Regions from separate parts of the Rhizobium sp. IY2 genome, predicted to be linked through region 3. Evidence: predicted binding sites of a transcription regulator. Region 3 holds the regulator's gene; each other region holds the start of a gene.
The links. The regulator LexA, encoded in region 3, represses DNA repair genes until DNA is damaged. The targets are predictions, from matches to a motif close to TGTTCNNNNTGTGTTCNG.
Positions count from the first base shown of each region.

Region 1: a site for LexA is predicted at 1,329-1,346, ahead of ACMUVN_RS01905 (ribonuclease T2 family protein). Genes of this name have one in related genera too.
Region 2: a site for LexA is predicted at 1,604-1,621, ahead of ACMUVN_RS26590 (ATP-dependent helicase). Genes of this name have one in related genera too.

Region 1 is NZ_JBLKNU010000001.1:400,496-403,769, forward strand. It holds gene ACMUVN_RS01895 (DMT family transporter) at 1-239, opposite strand, end outside; gene ACMUVN_RS01900 (alpha/beta fold hydrolase) at 272-1,201, opposite strand; gene ACMUVN_RS01905 (ribonuclease T2 family protein) at 1,359-2,099, shown strand; gene ettA (energy-dependent translational throttle protein EttA) at 2,198-3,274, shown strand, end outside.
Region 2 is NZ_JBLKNU010000011.1:23,683-26,956, reverse strand. It holds gene ACMUVN_RS26590 (ATP-dependent helicase) at 1-1,556, opposite strand, end outside; gene ACMUVN_RS26585 (hypothetical protein) at 1,662-1,928, opposite strand; gene ACMUVN_RS26580 (BON domain-containing protein) at 2,064-2,324, shown strand; gene ACMUVN_RS26575 (hypothetical protein) at 2,418-2,678, shown strand; gene ACMUVN_RS26570 (DUF982 domain-containing protein) at 2,972-3,214, opposite strand.
Region 3 is NZ_JBLKNU010000001.1:1,523,288-1,526,561, forward strand. It holds gene kdsA (3-deoxy-8-phosphooctulonate synthase) at 1-164, opposite strand, end outside; gene ACMUVN_RS07470 (VOC family protein) at 161-1,057, opposite strand; gene lexA (transcriptional repressor LexA) at 1,255-1,974, shown strand; gene ACMUVN_RS07480 (ComEC/Rec2 family competence protein) at 1,955-3,274, opposite strand, start outside.

The DNA.
Region 1 (3,274 bases), 1.1 Mb from region 3:
AAGAGGCTCTGGCGCCAGGAGAAATCGGCGAAGCTGCGCCGCCATATCACAAGCGGCAGCATGCAGAGCGCCTGGACGACGAAACGGCCGGCGGTGATCTCCCCGGATGGCACGGTGGTGATGGCAAGCTTGGCGAAGATATCGATGAGCGGCGAGACCATCACCGAAAGAACCATCAGCGCAAGCCCCGTCGTCACGTCGGAGGCGGACGAAACGGGGCGGGCGGAGGTGCTGCTCATGATGAAATCCCCGTACTCAGCATATTGGTCGCTCAGGATCTTGCGACCACCTCGTCGCACCAGTCGGCGAAAGCTGCGATCGCCGCATCCGCGCCGATCTCATTCAGCGTCTCGTGTCGCAAGTCCTGATATATCTGAGTGCTGATACGGGAGAAGCCCAGGCCTTTCAAATGGTTTGACAGCCAGAGCACGGCTTTTCCCCGCTCCGTCGCCGGGTCTTTTCCGCCGCCGACCAGATGAACCGGCATATCGCGCGGCAGCCGGTCGAGATGGATTTTCTGCGGTCCGCGGAAGGTCAGCTCGAAGAGATCGAGCCAGAGAGAGACCGAGGCGTCGAAGCCGCAAAGCGGATCGGCGACATATTTGTCGACTTCATCGGGTCTGTGCGACAGCCAGTCGAACTCGGTGCGGCGGCCGGGAATGGATTTGCCCCAGGCGCCGAAGGTGAGCTTCGGCAGCAGGCCGCTCGGCACGTCGGAGCCCTTCAGCATGCGCTCGGCCAGCAGGATCGCCTGGGCGGCGCGGCCGGCGAGGCCGACGGCGAAATTCGAATTCCAGACGGCGACGGCGTCGAAGTCGGCCGGAGCGGTGACGGCTGCATTGAGGGCGATGAGGCCGCCCATCGAATGGCCGAAGAGGATGATCGGCAGGCCGGGATGGCGGGAGGCCGCATGGCCGCGCATGGCGATGAGGTCGCCGATCACCCTTTCGACGCCACCTCGTCGGGCGAAGCGGCCGATCGGCGCATCGGGCGCCGTCGTTTCGCCGTGGCCGCGGTGATCATGGGCATAGACATGATAGCGGCGCGCCGCCATCGTCTCGGCAAAGGCGCGATAGCGTTTCGAATGTTCGGCGAGGCCATGCGATATCAACAGGATGCCGCGGGCCGGACCAGTAGCTTCAGCATGGTGATAAGCCAGCGACGCCCCCACTACGGCGAGCTTCTGCGTTTCAGCAAACATATGGATCCTCCCTGCGGCAACAGACCAGATTGCCTGATAAAAGCAACATGGGGGTTTGGTTTATCCGATAACAAAATACGACGTTGCTGCGATTCAGGGTTGCGCCCGTTTGAGCTTCGTGCTTATTTGTTCCCGTATTGTTCTTTTGGGGGTTGAAATGAGCAGCATGCAATTGCGTACCCTGGCGTTTGCCTTGTCGATGGTTGTTTCCGGCGCCGCTACGGCCCAGGAGGGCGGTGGGCGCACCCGTTTCATTCTGGCGGCGAGCTGGCAGCCCGCCTTCTGCCAGACGAACCAGAAAAAGGCCGAATGCGCGACCCAGGCCGTGGAACGCCATGACGCGACGAACTTCTCGTTGCACGGGCTCTGGCCGATGCGCCAGGATTATTGCGGCGTCAGCGCCGACCAGAAGGCCGCCGATAAGGATGGCAACTGGAACACATTGCCGGAGGTCGTGCTTTCGGCCGAGACGAAGACGGCGCTGGCAAAAGCGATGCCCGGCACGCAATCCGGCCTGGAACGGCATGAATGGACGAAGCACGGCACCTGCACGAAAATGAGCGCGGACGACTATTTCGGCGTCGGCGTGCATCTGGTCGGCGCGCTCAATGCCTCGGCGGTGCGCGAGCTCTTCGCCGCCAATATCGGCAAGCCTGTCAAGGCCGACGCGATCAAGGCGGCTTTCGACAAGAGCTTCGGGCCTGGCGCCGGCGACCGCGTCAAGATGAGCTGCCGGCGGGCCGGCAACATCAGGATGATCAGCGAGCTGACGATCGGGCTTTCGGAAGCCGCCGGGGCGGCATCGGCGAAAAGTGCCGGGCTTGCCGATCTGATCCAGGGCGCGGGAAAAACCTCGTTCGGCTGCGACGAAGGTGTGGTCGACGCTGCGGGCTTTTGACCGGAAATCCGGAGTAAACCGGGTTTCGGCGTTGCCCGCAGGCGCTGTTTCGCCTACATAGCGGCACAATCGAAGTTTCCCGCCCGGAGCAGCGCAGTATGGCACGTCAGTTCATCTATCATATGTCCGGCCTCAACAAGGCCTATGGCAACAAGAAGATCCTGGAGAACATCCATCTTTCTTTCTACCCCGATGCCAAGATCGGTATCCTCGGACCGAACGGCGCGGGTAAATCCACCGTGTTGCGCATCATCGCGGGCCAGGACAAGGAGTATACCGGCGAAGCCTGGCTCGCCGAAGGTGCGACGGTCGGCTACCTCGAGCAGGAGCCGCACCTCGATCCCAACAAGACGGTGTTCGAGAACGTCATGGAGGGCGTTGCCTCGAAGACGGCGATCGTGGATCGCTACAATGAATTGATGATGAACTATTCCGACGAGACGGCGGAAGAGGGCGCCAAGCTTCAGGACGTCATCGACAGCCAGAACCTCTGGGACCTGGAAAGCCAGGTCGAAATGGCGATGGAAGCGCTGCGCTGCCCGCCGCGCGATTCCGATGTCACCAGCCTTTCCGGTGGTGAGCGCCGCCGCGTCGCGCTCTGCCGCCTGCTGCTGTCGCAGCCGGATCTGCTGCTGCTCGACGAACCGACCAACCATCTCGACGCCGAAACCATCGCCTGGCTGGAAAAGCATCTGCGCGACTATCCGGGCGCCGTGATGATGATTACCCACGATCGCTACTTCCTGGACAACGTCACCGGCTGGATCCTCGAACTCGACCGTGGCCGCGGCATTCCCTACGAAGGCAACTACTCGGCCTATCTGCAGGCGAAAGCTAAGCGCATGCTGCAGGAAAATCGCGAAGAAGCATCGCGCCAGAAGGCGATCAGCCGCGAGCAGGAATGGATCGCTTCCAGCCCGAAGGCCCGCCAGGCCAAGTCCAAGGCGCGTATCAAGTCCTACGAGCAGCTGGTGGATGCCGCCGAAAAACAGCGTCCCGGCGATGCACAGATCATCATCCCGGTCAGCGAGCGCCTCGGCCAGGTGGTCATCGAGATGGAAGGCATCACCAAGGGCTTCGAGGGCCGGACGCTGATCAATGACCTGTCGATCAAGCTGCCGCCGGGCGGCATCGTCGGCATCATCGGCCCGAACGGCGCCGGCAAGACGACGCTG
Region 2 (3,274 bases), on a different contig from region 3:
TGCAGCAGATCGGCCTGCCGCGTCGCGGCGTCCTCATGCAGCCGTTCCAGATGCGGCACGTACCATTGCCGCGCCAGACCGATTTCCGCCGGCCAGCCGGCCTTGCCGGTCTTCAGCTCCTGCAGCATCGAAACGAAATCAGTCCAGTCCTCGCCGGAGCGCGGCGGCGCCGGCATGGCGGCAAGCGCGGATAACGGGCTGGCATCCTCGGCCATCAGGTCGAGCGCCTTCTGCGCCGTCGATGGCCCGACGCCCGGCAGGATTTGCATCAGACGGAAGCCCGCCACCCGGTCGCGCGGGTTCTGCGCGAAGCGCAGCGCAGCCAGCATGTCCTTGACATGCGCGCTGTCGAGAAACTTCAGCCCTCCGAACTTGACGAAGGGAATGTTGCGCCGGGTCAACTCGACCTCAAGCGGCCCGCTGTGATGCGAGGCGCGGAACAGCACGGCCTGCTGCTTGAGCTTGAGACCTTCTTCGCGGTTGTCGAGCACCATGTCGGCAACGTAGCGCGCCTGCTCGGCCTCGTCGCGCACCGTCACCAGGCGCGGCCGCTCGGACGATTGCCGCTCGGTCCAGAGATTCTTGGTAAAGCGCTCCGAGGCAAGATCGATGACAGCGTTGGCGGCCGCAAGGATCGGCTGCGTCGAGCGGTAGTTGCGGTCGAGCGTGACGATATCGGCGGCCGGGCTGAAGGCGGCGGGAAAATCGAGGATATTGCGCACCGTCGCGGCACGGAAGGAATAGATCGACTGCGCATCGTCGCCGACGACGGTCAACCCCTGGCCGCCGGGCTTCAGCGCCATGAGGATCGAGGCCTGCAGCCGGTTGGTGTCCTGATATTCGTCGACGAGCACATGGTCGAAACGATCGCCGATATCCTCGGCAATGACAGTCTCGCCGACCATCTGCGCCCAGTAAAGCAGCAGGTCGTCGTAGTCGAGCACGTTCTGGCTCTGCTTGGACTCGACGTAACAGGCGAAAAGTTCGCGCAGCTGTTTGTCCCACGCCGCGCACCAGGGAAAGGCGTCGCGCAGCACGAGATCGAGCGCGGTTTCCGAATTCACCGCTCGGGAATAGATGGCAAGACAGGTGCCCTTCGTGGGAAAGCGGCTTTCCGTCTTGGAGAAGCCGAGGTCGTGCCGGATGAGGTTCATCAGGTCGGCACTATCTTCGCGGTCGTGGATGGTGAAATCCGGATCGAGGCCGATCTGCTGGGCGTAATCGCGCAACAGCCGCGCGCCGATGCCGTGGAAGGTGCCCGACCAGGAAAGCGTGTCGGCCATGACGCCGGCATTGGCACCAAGCACATCGCGGCAGATGCGCTCGACGCGCCGCGCCATCTCGGCGGCTGCCCGGCGCGAGAAGGTCATCAGCAGGATGCGGCGGGGATCGGCGCCCTTGACGATCAGATGGGCGACCCGATGCGCCAGCGTATTCGTCTTGCCGGAGCCGGCGCCGGCAATGACCAGCAGCGGCCCGGCAATATGGCTGCCATCGGTGAGCGTGCCGTGCTCGACGGCCATGCGCTGCTGCGGATTGAGCTTTTCGAGGTACATCCAGCCGTCCGGTCGGGCTCCCGCAGAATCACTGGGGAAAGATTAGATGTTCCTTGAATGTTCGCGATTGCCCTCGCTGTCAAGCGTTGTGGCGTGACGGCAGCCTCAGTCGGGGAAATCCGGGCCGACGACACGCCGCACCAGTTTCAGGCTGCGGTCCGGCTGAAGAATATAGGTTTCCTCCACGCGCTGGCCCGTCTCGTTGTAGAACTGGTTGTAGACGGCGCTGCCGACCGGCGACTTGGTGAGCTTCGTTCGCGGCTGGCCGCCATAGGTAATGCTGCCCGGAATGGGCTCCAGCGCCGGGCTATCGGCCGAGGAGCAGCCGGCAAGCAAGGCCGCGGTTAACAAGGCTGATAGAAGCGCTTTCATCGTCTTCATCCCTCTTTCGACTGCAGCCAGATATGGAAATCGCCGCGTCTTTCGCCAAGGGCTGTCCACCCGGCCGCAACGAAATGCCTCGCCGCGGCGTTAACCGATATCTACCAACATCAGGAGACGGCCACGGTGCTCGGATTTCCAGCATTCACCGACCATGAGGAGTCCGGCCGGCAGGGCCACAGCGATGCGGCGACGCGCGCTTCGGTGGAAAGCGCCCTTCATGCGGCCGGCGATATCGAAGCGGCGGACATCATCGTCAGCATATCGGGCGCCTATGTCGTCCTGGAAGGTTTCGTGCGCCGGCGCGGTGATGTCGAGCGGGCCGTCGAGATCGCCGAGAGCATCGTCGGCCGAGGCCATGTGCGCGGTCGCCTGCTGCGACGCTAGCCGGCCCGCGCGCCCTCATGTCTTGCGACGCATGAAGGGAACCAAAATGCCCTCCGCGGGTTGAAAGGCCGGACCCAAACGCTGGAGACCCTCATGCAGTCGCTTCTTCGCATCTCTGCAATGACCTTGATTACAGGCGGTGTCCTTGCCGGCTCCGCCCATGCCTCGCTGGAAACCGGCACGAATTATTCCGCTCTGCCGAAGGACCAGATCGCCCTCAACGAATATACCGGGGCCGTCGCCTGCCAGCCGGTAGAGCCCCACTATCTCCCCTCCTTCATCCGCGCGGCGGACGGTACGATCATCGGCGTCGGTTATGTCGAGGTCGAGGACGAGGGCGGCGCGGACTGCTGAAAACATGAGGACTTGCTCGGACGAGGCTCGCCTGCGTCTCCGCTAAGGGTACGAGCCTCTAACCATCATCATGATGGCTGGGCATCTTCTATGAAGACACCTGTACCAGGCGCAACACCTGTTGCACCAAAACCCGGCGCGAGTTCGATGCAGGGTTAAGCAAAATTAAAACATTGTTCCGTTCCGGCACGTTCCGTTTACGAACGACCTGAAGTGACCTGGAAATCCCGACCGAAGTGCAGCGCATAACCCCGAAAATCGGAATCGATTTTCGGAAAGGATTATGCGCCAGTTCAATGCAGCTTCAGCTTCGCCTCTTCGGCCGCCGCCAGGAACTCGGCTCTTGCTTCTTCCACGCTCTTGCGCCCGTCGAGCGCTGCCCGGCAGGCGCTGCGGGCCTTGATGTAACGAAGCCCGCGCATACTCGGCCAGAGATCCGCCAGGCACTTCAGCGCATCGAACGGACCATTGACCGTTCGCGCATCGGCACCTTCGAAACCGACCTTGACCGGGCTGTTCCATCTTTCAGTTGCCATCGATACTCCTCCACGATTGTCGACAGAAACGACGTGCAGTATCTCCCAGTTCCTCCGGGG
Region 3 (3,274 bases):
AGCTTTCCGCAAAGCTCCTTCAGCGTGCCGGCCACCATGAAGGCGTGGTCGCGGCTCTCCATCTGGCAAGGGCCGGCAATCAGCGACAGGCGGCCGGTGTTGGAAAAGGTGACCTGGCCCTGGCCCTCGCCGATCTTGACTTGGGAATTCGTATCTGTGCTCATCGTGTTTCCTCGAAGGCGAAAAGCGTGCCCTGCCCGGGCGCGGGCTTCACCAGAATGCGATTGTTCTTGCGCGTATATGTCACCCCGTTAGCAGCCAAATGCGCTTCTGTCACGGCAAGATCGGCGACAGCGAAGAGAATCGCCCGGCCGCGCAGGCCGCGGTCGGCGGATGGGACGGCGACCTCGAAATAGGCCTCCAAACCCTCCGGCGTCATCAGGCTGATTTTCACATTCGACGCCGCGATCTTGACGCCGAAACCGGTGTTCTCGACTGCCGATTGCGCGCTGGCAAGACTGACGAAGGCGGCGAAGGCAGCCGCATCGGGCGCGCAAAACACCACCTCGGCAATGCCGGTGACGCCATTGGCATGCGCCTCCAGCGCGCCGCGGTCGGCCGGCAGCGGATTGACGCGCTCGACGGTGAAGAGAAAGAGATCGGGCGCGCGCAGGTCGCCGGCAAAGGCCAGCCTGAAGCCGGCAATGCTCTCAGAACCATCCGGCATCGTCATCGGCCGGCTGAACGCCAGCATCTCGCCGGCGCTCGCTCCGTCGCCGACGAAATTCCGATGATCGATATCGGCATCCTCGCTGCCGAAGGCCACCGCCGAAAGCCCTTCCTCGCCGCAGCGGAATCGGAAGGCGCGGTTGCGGGCGGTGAAGACATTGCCTTGCCGCGCCGATGCTTCACTTTCCCTAACGCTCGCAATCCCGAGCGGCTCCAGATAGGTCTTATCGGCAAAAAAGACGCAGGCATTCTCCGTTCCGAAGGGATGACGCGCATCGGCGGCAACGGTAAAGCCCAGCTTGCCGAGCCTCTCGCGCGCCAGATCGATATTGACGACCGGCAGCACGACATGATCCAGCGGGCGTGGTTTGGCGGAATGCTCGTTCATGGTATCCCCTCTCCTCACACGGCAGAGATGTGCGACAGTGCCGCGCAAGGCAAGACTTGTCGGCCAATCCGGCGAATGAAAATAAAAATCTCAACGAGTTGGCGCCAAGTTTTACGGAAATTTAGCTACTTGCGGAACACATATGGAACATATAGTGTCTGTTCTGGATTTGTTTCAATCACGAGGTCACAACGTCGATGCTCACGCGCAAACAACAGGAGCTTCTCCTCTTCATTCATGAGCGCATGAAGGAATCCGGCGTTCCGCCGTCTTTCGACGAAATGAAGGACGCCCTGGATCTCGCTTCGAAGTCCGGGATTCACCGGCTGATTACTGCGCTCGAGGAGCGTGGCTTCATTCGCCGCCTACCGAACCGGGCCCGCGCACTCGAGGTCATCAAGCTTCCGGAGGCCTATAGCCCCAGCATCCAGCCCCGGCGCGGCTTTTCGCCGAGCGTCATTGAGGGCAGCCTGGGCAAGCCCCAGCCGGTCGCCACTCCCGCTCCTGCAAAACCCGTCGCCGACAATGGCAACTCAGTCTCCGTGCCGGTCATGGGCCGGATCGCCGCCGGCGTTCCGATCTCGGCAATCCAGAACAACACCCACGACATCGTCGTTCCGGCCGATATGCTCGGCTCCGGTGAACACTACGCGCTGGAGGTCAAGGGTGATTCGATGATCGACGCCGGCATTTTCGACGGCGACACCGTGATCATCCGCAATGGCAGCACCGCAAGCCCTGGCGACATCGTCGTTGCTCTCGTCGACGACGAAGAAGCGACGCTCAAACGCTTCCGCCGCAAGGGCGCCTCGATCGCGCTGGAAGCGGCCAACCCGGCTTACGAGACCCGGATCTTCGGGCCAGACCGCGTCAAGGTGCAGGGCAAACTCGTCGGCCTTATTCGCCGCTATCACTGACACCCTGCAGGCCGGTTTCGACAAAGCTGTTGCTGCGCCAGTCATAGGCGCGATGGCGGATCCATGGCCGCCACAGATCATCGAATGCGGTTGTGACCTCCATGCCGGCCTCGGCGAAGCGCAGCTCGACGGAACCGGTCCGGCGCAACGTCTCGCCGGTGAAGAGCGTCGCGCCTGAGCGGCAGCTGTTGAAACGCAGGCGGACCGACGTTACCACGATATCGGCCGCATCGCAGGCCGGAGCGAGATAGGCGGCATTGTCGATGACGGCGACCACATGACCGTTGCCAAGCCTTGATATGCACCAGGCCTTCTTGACACAGGAAAAGCGGTTTGCGTCACCGCCGGCTGCGGCCGCCCGCATCGCCGCCCTCGCTTCGTTCTGCTGATCGCGGGAAAGCTTGACGCGGCGGTCCTCTCCCGCTGGCGGGACAGCAGGACCATCCAGCATCTTCGGCGGGTCATGCGCCGGCAGGACGAGCGCGCGCTGCCATTGGTCGAAGATGAAATCCGGCGGGTTTTCACGGTTGGAGGCCATTGCCGCCGCCTCGACGACCGCGACGAGACTGCCATCTTCCGAAATCACCAGATCCGGCGGCCGGGGAACCGGCAGAACCAGCAGGATGAGCGTTGCGACTGATATGATCGACGTGCCCATATGGCGCAGCCGAGTGCGGAGTAGCGTCAGCAGCAGGAAGCCTGCCACGGCGACCGCGAAATACCAGGCGGGCAAGCGGCCGATGCCGATGTCGCCACCCCAGCCGGACACGGTCTTGGCGACGGCGATCACCAGATCGAGGCCGAATCCGACAATCTTCCAAGGCAAAACGTCCAGACCGAAAGGCATGAGCAGCATCGCCAGCAACCCGGCCGGCATGATGATGAAGGAGATGATCGGCATCGTCGCGAGGTTTGCCGGCAGGCCGTAGGCGGTCAGGCGATGAAAATGCTCGATCGAAAACAGTGCGGTGGAGAAACCGCCGATCAGCGAGGTCAGGAAGACACCGCCGAAGAACCCCGCAACCGCGACGAAAGGCCTGACGATCGGCAGCTTCAGGAAGGCATTCTCGCGGACGCGCCGATCCTTCCACAGCTGATAGCCCGACACGAGCGCCAAGGTTGCGGCAAAGGACATCTGGAAGCTCGGACCCAGGACCTCGGACGGCGAAATGGCGAGGATGACGAGCGCGGAGAGAGCGACATTGCGCAGGCTGATCGACGGCCGGTCGAAGAAGACGGCAATCAGCATGATCGCCATCATGATGAAGGCGCGCTCGGCCGAGACCGCGAAGCCGGAGAT